One region of the Halobacillus naozhouensis genome, then DNA from elsewhere that is predicted to be linked to it. Evidence: a T-box and tRNA genes for the amino acid it is inferred to sense, from the RefSeq annotation. Region 1 holds a T-box; the other holds one or more tRNA genes.
The links. A T-box is a leader RNA that pairs with one kind of tRNA and senses whether it is charged. The one in region 1 lies ahead of pheS (phenylalanine--tRNA ligase subunit alpha), so its partner is inferred to be a tRNA-Phe.

Region 1 (8,265 bases):
CTGCCCCGCCCATTACACCAGCAATCGCCTGTGGCTTAGTACCGTTTGTAATGACTAAATGATCTGGTGTTAATGTGCGTTCTTGATCATCTAACGTCACAATCGTTTCGCCGTCTTTTGCTTTACGGGTTACGACTTCTTTAGAGCCGAAACGATCGTAATCAAAAGCGTGAAGCGGCTGTCCATATTCAAGCAATACATAGTTTGTGATGTCCACTACGTTATTAATCGGGCGAATTCCAGCTGCCGTTAAACGATTTTGTATCCATAACGGAGACGTTCCTACTTTTACATCTTTGATTATAAACGCACCATAGTAAGGATTGGCCTCTTGGTCTTCAACCGTGACAGATAGATATTCTGATGCTTTCTCCGAAACAGGATGGACTTCCTCAACAGCCAATTCGTACTCACGACCCAGAGCTGCCGCCACTTCATAGGCTACCCCAGCCATGCTTAGACAGTCTGCCCTGTTTGGCGTTAAACCAAGCTCGATGATGATATCATCCAGATTCAGCAATGATACAGCATTTTCACCTGCTTGCACATCCTCCGGAAAAACAAAAATCCCATCATGGTATTCTTTCGGAACATCTTTCTCATCTACACCAAGTTCTTGAAGGGAACAAACCATTCCGTTTGACTCTTCTCCGCGCAGCTTTGTTTTCTTAATTTTAAAATTGCCAGGCAGTACAGCTCCTGGAACAGCAACAGGAACATACTGACCTTCTGCTATATTAGGGGCACCGCATACAATTTGTAATGTCTCGGTTCCCACGTCAATTTGACACAATGATAATTTATCTGCATTCGGATGCTGCTCACATGAAACCACATGACCAACCACTACCCCTGTAACTTTTTCAGCCACAGGTTCTACACTCTCTACTTCTATGCCTGTTTTCGTTATAATTTCAGCAAGGTCTTCCGGCTGATAATCACGCACATTTATATATTGATTTAGCCAATTCAAGGATACTAGCATGTCCTTATCCTCCTTATGCTTTATGGTATTGTTTTAAAAATCGTTGATCGTTTGTATAGAAATGACGAATGTCATCCACACCATATTTCAACATGGCAATTCGTTCTGGGCCCATTCCAAAAGCAAAGCCGGAATACTCATCTGGATCGTACCCTGCCATTTCGAGTACATTAGGGTGAACCATGCCAGCCCCCAGGATTTCAATCCATCCCGTTCCTTTACAAACGGAGCATCCGCTTCCACCGCACATTTTACAGGAGATATCCATCTCCACAGACGGTTCTGTAAAAGGGAAGAAGCTTGGACGCAGCCTGATTTCCCGCTCAGCTCCGAACATTTGCTTAGCAAATGTATCAAGAACTCCTTTTAAATCGCTCATCCGCACATCTTTATCGACGAGCAGCCCTTCAATTTGAGTAAACTGATGGGAGTGGGTGGCGTCATCTGTATCACGGCGATAGACTTTTCCCGGGCAAATCATACGTACAGGTTCAGAACCATTTTTCTGCCCCATTGTTCTCGCCTGGACAGGTGATGTATGGGTACGTAGTAAAAGTTCCTCCGTAACGTAAAAGGAATCCTGCATATCACGAGCAGGGTGACCTTTAGGCAGGTTCAGCGCTTCAAAATTGTAATAATCCGTTTCCACTTCCGGCCCCTCTTTAATTTCAAATCCCATCCCGATAAACAGGTCTTCTATTTCCTCTACAAGAGAAGTTAACAAGTGAGGACCTCCGACCTGTATCGGGCGGCCAGGCAATGTAATATCAATACTTTCAGCCTCTAATTGTTTTTCAAGCGCCTCGTCTTCAAGACGGGTTTGTTTAGATTCGATTGCATCGGCTATCTCTTCCCGAACATCATTTGCCAGTTGACCGATAACCGGTCGTTCCTCTTTCGAGAGTTTTCCCATCCCGCGTAATACTTCTGTGATCGGACCTTTCTTGCCCAAGTATTCGACACGAATGTCTTTAAGGGCTTGCACTTCTTCGGATTTCTCAACTTTGCTTAATGCTTCTTGCTTTAATTCCTGCAAACGTTCCTTCATGTCCTGCTTCCTCCTTCAATCTCAAAATAAAAAAAAGCCTCATCCCCTCATAAAAAAGGGACGAGACTTGTTTAATCGTTTCGCGGTACCACCCTTGTTGACACACCAGTGTGCCCACTCAAGTTCTTAGATAACGGATATGAATCCGGCACATCTTTAACAGATGCCAGCTCCAGAGTGAAATTTCAACAACGGCCACGATAGAAATGCTTTCAGTCTAAGGCATTTCTTCCCTTAATCGATGCTGCCCTTATTTACTATGCTCCTTCTTCACTATTCACTATATAACTGTTCATTAATTATAGAGAAAGACGATGAGTTATGCAAGCCTATCCTTTTAAATGATACATTAATATGGCCGCAGCAATCGCCACGTTTAATGATTCAGCCTGTCCATAAATCGGGATATAGACTCTCTCGCTTGCATAAGCTAGCAATTCATTGCGAATGCCCTGTCCCTCATTACCGACAATCAAAGCTGCTTTCTCAGGTTGTGGTAACTTTTTATAAGGTTCAGCATCCTGAAGAGCTGAGGCCCAAACCATAACATTAGCAGCTTGCAGATCCCGTATAACGTCTTCTAATTCCCCTTGAAAAATTGGAATATGAAACAATGACCCCTGGGTTGAGCGAATCGTCTTTTCATTAAAAGGATCCACACAGCCTTCTCCAACCACTACATGGTCAAAACCAGCGGCATCAGCCGTGCGAATTAACGTGCCAAGGTTCCCCGGGTCTTGCACAGCATCAATTAACAAGGTCAACGTTTGCGGTTGGAAAGGCACAATCTTTCGCTCAACAATCGCTGCGATCCCTTGAGGCGTTTGTGTTTGAGAAATGGTCTGAAACACTTGCTCACTTACATCAGTAAGCTGTACGTCCGTGTCAGGAACAAAAGATTCTCCTTCTCTTCTGATCACTTCCACTACTTTCCAGTCACTTTTTTGTGCTTCTTCTATTAAATGGTGCCCTTCCACTAAAAAGGTTCCCGTTCTTTCTCTATATTTTCGTTTATGTAACTTTTTCCATTCTTTCACTTTCGAGTTATTGACAGATGTTAGCATATTATGTTTTCCCTCGTTTAATTTGAAGTTTTCTTTTAATCATACATAGCTTATTCTCATTTGGTCAAACTAAACATAATTCAAAAGTGGAGGTAGACAAAAAATGGACTTAAACTTAAGAAAAGCAATCCTGTCTAACGTTTCAGGACACAATACGGATCAGCTGGAAGCTACTATTGTTGACGCCGTCGAAAATGGTGAAGAGAAGATGCTTCCTGGGCTTGGGGTTTTATTTGAAATGATCTGGAAAGAAGCGAACGAACAGGATAAACATGAAATGCTTGAAACTCTTGAACACAGTCTGCAGAAGCAATCATAAAAGCCACCCCTAAGGGGATGGCTTTTTATTTTAGTCAAATGTAATTTCTTTTACTTTTTTATCATCGAGTCGTTTAATAACTTCTACAATTAGATGAACAGCATTCTCAAAATCGTCCCGATGAAGCATCGCTGCATGGGAATGAATATACCGTGTTGCAATGGTTATGGATAAGGCTGGCACCCCATCATGGGTTAAATGAATAGCACCTGAATCTGTACCGCCTCCAGCCAAGGAATCAAACTGATAAGGGATAGCATTTTCATCTGCTGTATCGACCACAAAATCTCTCAGTCCTTTATGAGAAACCATGGAAGCATCATATAAAATTATTTGCGGCCCATCTCCCATTTTACTTTGAGCATCACGCTCAGAAACTCCCGGAGTATCTCCTGCAATACCTACATCTACGCCAAAAGCGATATCCGGATTAATTAAATGAGCGGAAGTACGAGCACCTCGTAAGCCAACTTCTTCTTGTACCGTACCAACACCATAAACAATGTTCGGGTGTTTCTCAGACTTCAGGCGTTTGAGTACTTCAATTGCAATAGCACAGCCGATCCGGTTGTCCCAAGCTTTGGCAAGCAGCATTTTCTCATTTTTCATTTGAGTGAATTCAAAATAGGGAACGATAGAATCTCCTGGTACTACACCAAACTCTTTTGCTTCTTCTTTACTTGAAGCACCAATATCTATGAACATGTCTTTAATTTCGACAGCCTTTTTACGCTGGTCGGCAGGTAGAATATGAGGAGGCTTAGAACCGATAATTCCAGTTAGATTGCCTTCACGAGTCATGATAGTTACGCGCTGGGCAAGCATTACCTGACTCCACCATCCGCCAACAGGCTGAAAGTAGATATAGCCTTTGTCATCGATACGTGTCACCATGAAGCCTACTTCATCCAGGTGACCTGCGACCATGACTTTCGGACCTTTTTTATTTCCTACCTTCTTAGCTACCAGGCTTCCGAGATTATCTGTATACACCTCATCCGCATAAGGGGTGATATACTTAGTCATGACATCCCTAGCTTCGCGTTCGTGCCCCGGAATTCCATTCGCATCTGTTAAATCTTTGAGCATCATTAGTGTTTCATCTTTTTTAGCCATATGTACAATTCCTCCTTTTGTCTCACTATTCCCTATTATATAGTTTTTATTATGAATTCACAAAAAATTACGTCTAATATCCCTGATCCTGCCGCTCAAAGTTCACTTCATTTTTTTGAATATATGCCTTCTGTAACTCCCCGGCCTGGAAGCCAAGCGTTTTTCCTAGTGATAAAAAGGCTGCAAACAATTCAAAATAGCTTGTCTCGTTTTTTTCCCGTTTAAAACTCTCGATAGCTGTGAATATAGCAAGAAAAGCTTCTGTTTGATTCATCTTCTCGTTAAGCGCTGAAGTTTGATACCGAAAGCCGAGATCCAGCCCCAGAGAAAGGATGAAATGTAACCCATCCACGTACTCCTCCAGCACAACTTCTTTAGGGCTTGCTGGCTTCTTACTCCAAAATTTAAAACACCGGGTTTCGTTCGCTAACTCCCCGATCTCAACTAATAGTGCCAGTATTTTATTATCTACAACATTCATCTCTTGCAGATCATGCGTATGTATAATGTGAGCATCTAGCTTCTGCTGCATGTGATAAAAAGATTCCCAATTCATGATATTCCTCCTAAAAAAATTTTCTTCAACATAAATGTATCACTTTTTGAAACAAATAGGGAACGTTAATCGTACATGTGCTAACAATCACTTTCAGGGAGAAGGTAACTATGATAATTATACTCTTTCGAATCTTATTAATTATAGCGATATTGTTCATCATTTACACAGTTTACAAATTCATAGTAAACCCCAGAAGAAGGCTTGATCATGCCCATCAAAAGCACGAGTTTTACTTTCACGATACCCCTGAAAATACGAAACAGAATTTCTTCATTACCTATAAAGGATTAATGTTTGAAGGAGAAAAATATCTTGGGACTACTGAGGAAGCGTTTGAAGTTGTCACTATTAATATTTTCACCCATTATCCTGAAAAGTTACAAGGATTAGAGAGAAATGACTTATACTTTCTTGAAGAGCAAGTTTTAATAAGGTACCCTTATGCCAGAATCGAATGGAAATATCCGATCAATCGGTTAAATATACGCCCGATCAATGATGATCAGTAACTGATTAATTAGGTGTTTTCTATTAAAATACCTCGGACACATAAAAACATGGCCAGTACCTCAGAGCAGCGGGTACCGGCCTCTTTTTTAACTGGTTTGAAAGAAATCCTGCCAAATCAACACTTCATATTTCTTCCTTAGCAAGTAACACGCGAAAGCAAGCAATCCAGAGAATAATAACAGCATAGGGATGGATAAGAGGGTAATCCATTGCCCTACTGAAGTGTATACCACAGCCAATGGAAAGTTTGCCAGCAAGGAAGATTTAGTGTAATCCTTAAAATCTTTACTCATTTCAATTAGACAATAAGACAATAAATGAAAATGGATGAATGGAATTAAGCGAAGAATTGCCACCTGTCTTACCGTTAAATGAGATTTCCGTTTATTCCACTTCTGATACATAGCCTGCATTTTCTTTAGACCAAAGGGAACAAGACGAATCATTCGATAAAATATAAGACTGGAGAGCAAGGTTCCAATGACTGAATAGGCAGTTCCAGCAACTGGTCCGAATAGCATACCACCTGTGACACAAACGAGCATTACCGGTAAAAATAAAAAAGGACGTAACAAATGGATCGCAATAAATAATAGTGGTGCCCACGCTCCTTGATGTTCTACCCATGCCAGAACGGCAGTCGATGTTTCGGCCATCCACTTCGCCTCCCTGCCTACAGATTATGACAGCATTATGGAAAATAGAACCACATGAGCATCAACAAACCAACTAGCTGAATCACTGCTAATATGGACCATCCAATACGGAAACGGGAATAATTTAACTTGTGTCGAAAGACTCTCATTCCGGCAACTCCGCCGCACGCTCCCCCCATTAAAGCGAATAACCACAATCGTTTCTCTGTCACTCGCCATTGCCCTTTTTTAGCTTTCCTTTTGTCATACCCCATTAAAATAAACAGCGCAGTGCTGGATAGAATAAAAACAAACAGGATCCAATAAGATACGGCCATCATTACTCCCCCGTCCATCACGAAAAGAGCCATTTCCAGGCGAACGGAAATGGCTTCTTATATTTAAATATTTTCTTTATTTAAGAGCTGATTTGGCTTGCTCTGCCAGGCTTGAGAACCCTTTTTCATCATTGATGGCAAGCTCAGCAAGCATTTTACGGTTTACTTCTACACCGGCAAGCTTAAGTCCATGCATTAAGCGGCTGTAAGAAATGTCATTCATACGAGCTGCTGCATTAATACGTGCAATCCAAAGTTTACGGAAGTCACGTTTTTTCTGACGGCGGTCGCGGTATGCATACTGACCTGACTTCATTACTTGCTGTTTAGCAGTTTTAAATAGTGCGTGTTTTGAACCATAATAACCTTTAGCTAATTTAAGGACACGATTACGACGTTTACGTGTCACTGTTCCACCTTTAACTCGTGGCATTGTAATTCCCTCCTATATGAATCTGTTTCGTTTATTATTTTTTCGGAAGCATGTGTTTAATACGACGGAAGTCTCCGTTTGAAACTAATGTCGCTTTACGCAATTTGCGTTTTTGCTTCGTAGATTTATTTGCGAATAAGTGGCTTGTAAACGCATGGGAGCGTTTCACCTTTCCACTACCAGTTTTTTTGAAACGTTTCTGAGAACCTTTATGGGTTTTCATCTTAGGCATTGACATTTTCCTCCTTTAACTGATTCTACTTACTTCTCTGCTAGAGGAGCAAGCATCATAAACATATTGCGACCTTCCATTTTTGGTTTGGTCTCAATAGTAGCAACGTCCTTACATTCTTCAGCCAGACGTTCAAGAACTTTTTGTCCAAGTTCTTTATGAGTGATTGCACGACCACGGAAACGGACAGATGCTTTCACTTTGTCACCTTTTATTAAGAATTTACGAGCATTACGAAGCTTCGTATTGAAGTCATGCTCTTCAATTCCCGGGCTTAATCGAACTTCTTTAAGCTTGATAATCGTTTGATTCTTACGAGCTTCTTTCTCTTTCTTCTGCTGCTCATAACGGTACTTACCGTAATCCATGATCCGGCAGACCGGTGGTTTCGCATTTGGAGCTACCATGACAAGGTCAAGGTTGGCATTTGTCGCAATGTCAAGTGCTTCATTACGAGATTTAACTCCGAGCTGCTCACCGTTTACATCAATGAGTCTTACTTCACGTGCGCGAATTTTCTCATTAACATTCATGTTATCCTTGCTAATAGTCAGCCACCTCCATCATAATTTAGAAACTTATATAAGATCCGTCATCGACAAGTGGTTTTGAATCCATAAAAAAAGTGTCGGCACACAGACTGCACCCACACGTTTCCCTTATAGAATACAAAGGATAATTAACCTGCCAACTGCATATGTTTGCGTCGATCAGGTGAGAAGCGGGTGCTTCTTCTTGTCTCAGATCCGTTCATTCAGTTACCTAACAATAATAGCACGCTGGTTTCTCCATGTCAACAGCTATTGCCTTGCAGTTCATCGTTAGATCATATGAAGGTTTTTTCCGAAAGGCTCTTTTCGTAAATTTTGTTGCTCCGAGAACTATAAACTACTTCTTAAAGTACGATTTCGGAAATACACTAGGCTGGTATGCGGTGGATTGAAGCGTTGCCCGCGGAAAGCGACTGCCCGAAGTGAAAATCAACCTCGCTTTTGGGACGAAAGTTTATATCAACTTCGAGGGTTA
Region 2 (8,265 bases), 1.6 Mb from region 1:
GCCAGCCTAAAAGATAGAAAGAGGTACCTTTTTTTACCACCTCAGGTCATCCAAATTTTGGATGACCTGAGGTGGTTTTTTAATAGTAAGGCGCCTGGGCATTAAATGCTCAGGCGCCTGATTTTATATTCATCACAACTCGTTACGCCTTCGATAGTAAGTTACGCCGATTGTGTATGAATCAGTATGATTGAAGCCATGTATCAATGGCGTGGGCAACCCCATGTTTATCATTGGACTTTGTTATAAAGTCACCAGCTTTTTTCACTAAGTCATGCGCATTTGACATCGCTGCTTTGTGTCCGGCTACTTCGAACATGGACAGGTCATTAGGGCTGTCTCCGATTACACCGGTATCTTGCAGAGGGATGCCTTTATATTCCGCTAACTTCCATAGTGCATTGCCCTTTGAAGCATCCTTATGTTCAAGTTCGAAGTTATGAAGAGAAGAACTCACTAATGTTAAATCGTCGCGTGACTCAAAATAACGCCGGCCTGTGATGAGTTTATCTTGATCAAACGTAAAAGCCAGCACATTGTAAAGTGGAACGCCAGCTGCCAGAATCTCCTGATAGGATCCTACATGCAGAAATCCTTGCTGTCCGAATTGCTTGTTCATCGCCACCTTTAGATCGGAAATATCCGCTTGTGGATTAGCACTTCGTATTCGGTCAAGTTCAATATTAAGCAGTTCGCGTCCATTCTGTGGAGTAAGAATCGCTGAATCACTGAAGACTTCATAATAGAATTCCTCTTGTTCAAGCCATTGCAAAATCTCTTCTCCATCCTTTGGATCAAGCGAAACAGCGTCAAAGCACCTCCTATCAGGCCGGTGTATAGTAGCTCCATTTGCTCCTATTACCCATGTCACCAGCCCTGTATTCTTGAAAACTTCTCTCACATCGAATTCAGCACGTCCTGTCGCAATAACCACTTCTATCCCTCTAGCTTGAGCCTTTTTAATTGCTGCTATATTTTCTTCACTAATTAAACTGTGACTATTTAAAAGGGTTCCATCCAAATCAATAGCAATCATCTTCATAATGACGTTTCCTCCTCTGTAACGACTAATTCGACCTTGTGAGTGCTGAGAAGTTCTTGAAATTCGAGACAAGGTGCACGGTCTGTGATCAATAGGTCGATATCTTCTAAGCCGGCATACTGGTAAAAGTCAGTTATCCCTATCTTGGTATGGTCAGCAAGAACTGTAACCTGTTTGGCTTGCTCAATCATTTTCCTTTTTACCATTCCATCTTCTTCATGAGCAATGGTTAACCCATGCTCGGAGATGCCAACTACTCCAATGAAGGCATGATCGACGTAATATTTTGCTAACCGATCAATGACTGATGTGCCATATAAAAAACGATGTTCCTTGTGCAGCTGTCCTCCAAGTAAATGAATGGTTATGTTTGCTTTATTTGATAAAATTTCTGCTTGGTTAATGGAATTTGTAATGACGGTACAGTCTAGTTCTTTCATTTGGTCTGCGCACGATTGAACAGTGGTCGAGGCATCTAATATCACTTTATCGCCATTTCTAATCAAAGAGGCCGCTTTTCGGCCAATGTGGAATTTTTCTCCCGAATCAGTCTGCAGGCGATTGGGATAGTCTTTAATTTTATTACGAGTAGATGGCAGGATGGCTCCCCCTCTTGTTCGTAAGATCGCTTGCTGTTCTTCAAGCTTTACGAGGTCTCTTCGGGCTGTATCACGGGAAACGCCAAAGAGTTCACAAATTTTCTCTACTGAAATTCGTCTCTCATTACTTAAGTAAGTAAGGATCTCAATAAGCCGTTCCTCTTGATACATAGTAAACTACCTCCCTCCATAAGCTATTATAAGTAATATTTCATTACAATTCAAGTAATGTAAGTTATATTAAGTAATTATAAGTATTTGGAGAAAAAGGGATATAATCGAACATTATGAAGTAATTTATTAAACATCGTTCGGATTTACGTTGACGAATTTCTGTAATATTGATAAACTGACCATGTATTTAATTTAAAAAGTAAATTCTATTGGCGGAGGTGCCATATGTCTTCAGTAGTAGTTGTCGGAACCCAATGGGGCGACGAAGGTAAAGGTAAAATTACTGATTTTCTGTCACAAAATGCCGAAGTTGTGGCTCGTTATCAAGGCGGGAATAACGCGGGGCATACCATTAAATTTGATGGAGTCACTTATAAATTGCATCTTATTCCTTCTGGGATCTTTTTTGATCAAAAGATTTGTGTGTTAGGAAATGGAATGGTTGTCGATCCGAAGGCTCTTTTAGAAGAATTGAAGTACTTACATGACCGAGGGATATCGACGGATAATTTACGAATTAGCAACCGTGCACATATTATCCTTCCATACCACCTAAAACTTGATGCACTGCAAGAAGAAGAAAAAGGTGTCAATAAAATCGGGACAACGAAAAAAGGAATTGGACCTGCTTATATGGATAAAGCCGCGAGAACCGGAATCCGTGTGGCAGACCTATTGGATAAAGAAAGCTTCCGTGAAAAGCTTGAACAGAATTTAGCAGAAAAAAATCGTTTATTTGAAAAAGTATATGAAACAACACCATTTACTGTAGATGAAATTCTAGATGAATATTACGAGTATGGACAGCAAATAAAAGAATATGTCTGTGATACATCAGTTGTCCTCAATGATAGTTTAGATGAAGGCCGTCGGGTTCTGTTTGAAGGAGCTCAAGGGGTTATGCTGGATATTGATCAGGGAACCTACCCATTTGTTACTTCCTCAAACCCTATAGCAGGTGGTGTCACCATCGGCTCAGGTGTCGGTCCTTCAAAAATCAAACATGTAGTAGGTGTATCAAAAGCTTATACTACACGTGTTGGAGATGGCCCGTTCCCTACAGAACTTGATAACGAAGTAGGAAACCAGATTCGGGAGGTAGGCCGCGAGTATGGAACGACAACAGGACGTCCGCGTCGTGTCGGCTGGTTTGATAGTGTGGTCGTTCGGCACGCGCGTCGAGTTAGTGGGATCACCGACCTTTCTTTAAACTCTATTGATGTCCTGACAGGAATTGAGACTTTAAAAATTTGTGTAGCTTACAAATACAAGGGTGAAATCATTAAAGAATTTCCAGCCAGCTTGAAAGTGTTAGCTGAATGTGAACCTGTTTATGAAGAAATGCCGGGATGGAGCGAAGATATTACAGGAGCCAAAACACTTTCTGATCTGCCTGTGAACGCTCGTCATTATTTAGAGCGTGTCTCACAGCTGACAGGTATTCCGTTGTCTATTTTTTCAGTTGGCCCTGATCGTTCACAAACGAATGTTGTACGAAGTGTATATAGCGAATAGTATCAATAGAAAGAATAAGGCACGTCTTCCTTGTTAATGGGGGGCGTGTTTTGTTTGAGGAAAGGAGCTTATTATGAAAAGAATATGTGTATATGCTGGAGCAAAACTAGGGAGTAACCGGGCATTTGCGGAACAATCCAAAATGTTGGGAGAAGTTTTTGCTCGGGAACAAATTGAACTTGTTTACGGTGGAGCTAAAAGTGGACTGATGGGAGAGCTTGCTGATTCCATTCTAGAATCAGGGGGAAGTGTGACAGGCATTATGCCGACACCGCTTTTTGAAAAAGAAATTGTTCACCAAAAGCTAACCTCATTTATTGAAGTCAAAACTATGCATGAAAGAAAAGCTAAAATGAGCGAACTGGCTGATGGTTTTATTGCATTGCCTGGAGGCTTTGGGACATTCGAGGAACTATTCGAAACGATAACATGGGCACAAATCGGGTTGCACACTAAACCCATTGCCTTATTAAATACCGAGAATTATTATACTCCGCTACTAAATCTGATTGATCATGCGATTCAAGCAGGATTCGTTTCTGAATCAAACAGGAGCTTGATACTACAAGCTACTGAACCGGGAGAGCTTGTAGAAAAGATGAAAAGTTGGCTAAGAGAGAAATAGGGAGTCCCCGTTCCTTATTTCTCTCTTGGAGGGTTATCAAAAAATCTATTGCTGTTTGTATATCTCTGTGATATGATAAATATCGTTGCCGTAAGAAATGGTCCGGTAGTTCAGCTGGTTAGAATGCCTGCCTGTCACGCAGGAGGTCGCGGGTTCGAGTCCCGTCCGGACCGCCATTTTACATATGGGCACCAAAGAGCGAAGGCTCAACTTGAATTTAATAACATTATGGCTCGGTAGCTCAGTCGGTAGAGCAACGGACTGAAAATCCGTGTGTCGGCGGTTCGATTCCGTCCCGAGCCACTCTTAGAAAACGTCCGTGAGTTACTCACGGACGTTTTTATTAACTCTTACGTTAGGAACTTACCATCTCCCCTCCGTTAACATGAAAGACTTGACCAGTTACATAACGCGAATCATTAGAAGCCAGGTATACATACATGGGTGCCAATTCAAATGGCTGCCCTGCTCGTTTCATAGGTACTTCCATACCGAACGTCTTTACTTTGTCTTCGGAAAAACTTGATGGGATCAAGGGTGTCCAAATTGGTCCAGGAGCCACTGCATTGACTCTGATAGTTTTCTCAGCAAGGTTTTGTGACAGGGAGCGGGTAAACCCAACGATTGCGCCTTTTGTGGCAGAATAGTCCATTAACAATTTATTCCCTTCATACGCCACAACTGAGGCCGTGTTAATGACCGCATCCCCTTTAGATAGATGAGGGAGAGCAGCTTTCGTCAGGTAGAAAAAGGAATAGATGTTTGTTTTAAACGTGTCATCAAATTGCTCGTTTGTAATATCAAGTAAGTCTTTTTGAGGAAATTGCACCCCGTGATTATTCACAATAATATTTAACTTACCAAAGCTTTCAACTGCTTTGTTTACAACAAATTCACAGTATGCTGGATCTCGAAGGTCTCCCCTAAGAAGGAGGCAATTCTGTCCAAGCTCTTCTATGCGCTCCCTAGTACGAAAGGCATCCTCATTCTCATATTCATAAAAATATGGAATGACTAGGTCTGCCCCTTCCTTAGCATAGGCAATGGCTGCTGCAGCTCCGATCCCACTATCACCACCCGTTATGATCGCAACTTTATTAGTAAGCTTTCCGCTGCCTTCATAGTTGTTACTTTCAATAATTGGTTTTGGGTTCATTAAGGCTTCAATGCCTGGCTGCTTGGGCTGATGCTGAGGCGGAAATGTGAGCGCCTTATATTCGGTAGTAGTGGTTACAGTGTAATAAGGATAGTTTGGATACATGAGGACCCTCCTAGAAAAATATTGCTTTTCTTTAGGTTATTCACATGTAAATAATTGGTCACTTTTGGAGGAGTCCCTATTTTTGTGGCGAGTGCTCAATTTCCACTTGGCTAAATTCGACAAAAAGCCCTTTATGACACAGAAATTTAGTCCTTTTCCACTTATGTAACATTAGTGCAATAATAATGGTAAAATAACCCTTCACTTTGTGTAAAATTACACCTTTAGAGTGTTTGATAACACTTTATAAGAGAATTTTGGAAGCAATATTATAAATTGTTTACATCTATTAAATATCCTGTCGAATTATGTTTAGGTATGATAAGTTGTAAAAGGTGTCAACTATATAAAAATAAAGAGAGATAGAGATTTGATTTGGGGGAAAGGATCGTGAAACAGACGACTGGCATTTGGAAAAAAGTCGCCATAATGACTTTACTTGGATTTGGTTTGAGCCTTGGAGCTACATCATATGCAAAAGGCAGCTTAGAAACTATCTACCACGTATATATGGGAGATAAACACGTAGGGGTAGTGGATAATAAAGAAGTCGTTCAAGATTATGTAGATCAACGCTTGAACCAAGCTCAAGAAGATCATAACCAACTTCAGGTTACGACAAAAAAAAATATCGTCTACGTACCTGAAAAAATATTTACACCTTCTCATGATAATGAAGAAGTTATGAAAATCCTCAAAAACAATATCACCATTGCTGCTGATGCTGTGGCATTAACTGTTGGTGACCAAACTGTAGCTTATCTTCCAAGCGAAGAAAAGGCCCGGAAGGCTATTCAACACTACAAAGCACAGTACGTGGAAGAAGAGGCACTACTTAACTTAAAAGAGAGAAAAGAGAATGGTGAAGAACCAAATATTGACGACTCTACTATAATAGACGTCAAACTTACCAATAAGGTTTCAAAAAAAGAAAAAGAAGTGGAACCCGGTAAAGTTGTAACGGTAGATGAAGCGGTGGATATTTTACAAAAAGGGACACCGGAGGAAAAACTTCATACTGTTGAAAAAGGTGAGGTGCTAAGTGAAATATCTTCTGAGTATGATCTCTCTGAGGAGAAATTATATGAGTTGAATCCTGATCTGAATAAAGGGGAACCTCTGCAGATTGGACAAGAACTGAATGTAACGGAGTTTAAACCGTTAACAGAGGTACTCGTGACGGAAGAAGGGATGAAAGAGAAGAAAATTTCCTATGAGACGGAGGTTGTTAAGACAGATGATCTTCGTAAAGGTGAAACAAAAGTTAAACAAGAGGGACAGGAAGGGAAAAAGAAAGTTCATTTTTCCTTAAAAAAGAGAAACGGAACTGTAATCGAAGAGAAAACATTGGATGAAGAAATCATTACAGAGCCTGTAAAAGAAATTATTCTTAAAGGAACAAAGGTGACACCATCACGGGGAACTGGAGAATTTGTATGGCCGGCTATAGGCGGGACGATTACAAGTGAGCAAGGTTCTAGGTGGGGTGACTATCACAAAGGGATTGATATCTCTGGTGTGAGTGACCGTACAATTAAAGCGGCTGACAATGGAGTCGTTGTTTCGGCAGGTTATGACGGCGGCTACGGGAATAAAGTCGTGATCAATCATAACAATGGGTATAAAACTATCTATGCTCACCTATCGTCCATTAATGTAAGTGCAGGAGAAACCGTTGAACAAGGAAGCGCGATCGGAATTATGGGAACGACCGGAAATTCAACAGGGGTACATTTACATTTTGAGGTTTATAAAAATGGTTCATTACAAAATCCTCTATCCTATTTTTAATAGACAAACCGCTATGTGCATCATAGCGGTTTTTTGGTGTGAAAGGTTGTAATTTCAGTTGAAGTAAGACATTTGACTGTAAATAAGTTAAAATAAGGGAAAGTGTTGAAGTAGATGAAAAGGAAGTGACTAGATATGGCGCTGAAAATATTAGTAGTAGATGATGAGAAGCCAATTGCGGATATATTGAAATTTAATTTAGAAAAAGAGGGCTATGATGTGGTCTGCGCTTATGATGGGGATGAAGCCATTCAAAAAGCAGATCATGAAGATCCTGATTTGATCTTGCTTGATATTATGCTGCCTCATAAAGATGGGAATGAAGTGTGCCGTGAGGTCCGTAAAAATCACACGATGCCGATTATTATGCTGACAGCGAAGGATGCTGAAATCGATAAGGTTTTAGGCTTAGAGATGGGAGCCGATGACTATGTGACCAAACCATTCAGTAATCGTGAACTGATTGCGAGAGTAAAGGCCAATTTGCGTCGACATCAGCAAGAGCCAGAGGATCAGTCTCAACAGTCTAAAGACATTACGATTGGACGTTTAGCGATTCACCCTGACGCTTATACAGTCACTAGGGATGGATCTTATATTGAGCTTACGCACCGTGAATTTGAATTGCTGCATTACCTTGCTCGTCATATTGGACAGGTGATGACCCGTGAACATTTGCTCGAGACGGTGTGGGGTTATGACTACTATGGAGATGTGCGTACGGTTGATGTTACGGTTCGTCGTCTTCGTGAGAAAATTGAAGAAAATCCGAGTAATCCAGCATGGATTGTGACTCGACGCGGAGTTGGTTATTATTTGAGAAACCCTGAGCAGGAGTAGGATTATATGAAGAAAGTGAGCTTTTTTCAGTCAGTAAGGCTGAAGCTTATTGTTGTTTATATTTTATTACTCTTACTAGGGATTCAGGTGATTGGGGCATATTTCGTTGACAAGCTTGAGGAGCAGCTTGAGGAGAATTTTACAAGCTCTATTGAGGGGACTATTCGTTCCCTAACCTATAGTTTGCAAAATTCATTCCAATTGGATAGGGACGAAACAGATCCAAGTCTTAAGTCAGACGTTCAAAACCTAATCCAGGATTTTGATGAATCCGATATCCAGAAACTTTTGGTGGTAGATAGCAATGGACGTATTATTGCGGAACAAAATGAAGAGTTAAGAGTTTCAAACGTTGGGAAAAAGGTCCTCATTCCCCGAATCACCTCCGCTCTACAACTGCCATCTTCCGAGTCTTCCC

Region 2: it has a tRNA-Phe gene. The T-box ahead of pheS (phenylalanine--tRNA ligase subunit alpha) is inferred to sense a tRNA for this amino acid. The anticodon was not compared.

The regions. Positions count from the first base shown of each region.
Region 1 is NZ_CP121671.1:2,616,512-2,624,776, forward strand. It holds gene pheT (phenylalanine--tRNA ligase subunit beta) at 1-985, opposite strand, end outside; gene pheS (phenylalanine--tRNA ligase subunit alpha) at 999-2,033, opposite strand; T-box leader at 2,087-2,313, opposite strand; gene P9989_RS13770 (TrmH family RNA methyltransferase) at 2,363-3,097, opposite strand; gene sspI (small acid-soluble spore protein SspI) at 3,201-3,416, shown strand; gene P9989_RS13780 (M42 family metallopeptidase) at 3,447-4,532, opposite strand; gene P9989_RS13785 (dUTP diphosphatase) at 4,606-5,088, opposite strand; gene P9989_RS13790 (sigma-w pathway protein ysdB) at 5,199-5,600, shown strand; gene P9989_RS13795 (TVP38/TMEM64 family protein) at 5,688-6,257, opposite strand; gene P9989_RS13800 (DUF1294 domain-containing protein) at 6,293-6,592, opposite strand; gene rplT (50S ribosomal protein L20) at 6,651-7,007, opposite strand; gene rpmI (50S ribosomal protein L35) at 7,042-7,239, opposite strand; gene infC (translation initiation factor IF-3) at 7,269-7,772, opposite strand; ribosomal protein L20 leader region at 7,853-7,982, opposite strand.
Region 2 is NZ_CP121671.1:4,177,391-4,185,655, reverse strand. It holds gene dnaB (replicative DNA helicase) at 1-10, shown strand, start outside; gene P9989_RS21260 (Cof-type HAD-IIB family hydrolase) at 182-1,042, opposite strand; gene P9989_RS21255 (DeoR/GlpR family DNA-binding transcription regulator) at 1,039-1,812, opposite strand; gene P9989_RS21250 (adenylosuccinate synthase) at 2,041-3,330, shown strand; gene P9989_RS21245 (LOG family protein) at 3,404-3,955, shown strand; tRNA gene P9989_RS21240 (tRNA-Asp) at 4,055-4,131, shown strand; tRNA gene P9989_RS21235 (tRNA-Phe) at 4,186-4,258, shown strand; gene P9989_RS21230 (SDR family oxidoreductase) at 4,311-5,216, opposite strand; gene P9989_RS21225 (M23 family metallopeptidase) at 5,607-7,007, shown strand; gene yycF (response regulator YycF) at 7,143-7,847, shown strand; gene walK (cell wall metabolism sensor histidine kinase WalK) at 7,854-8,265, shown strand, end outside.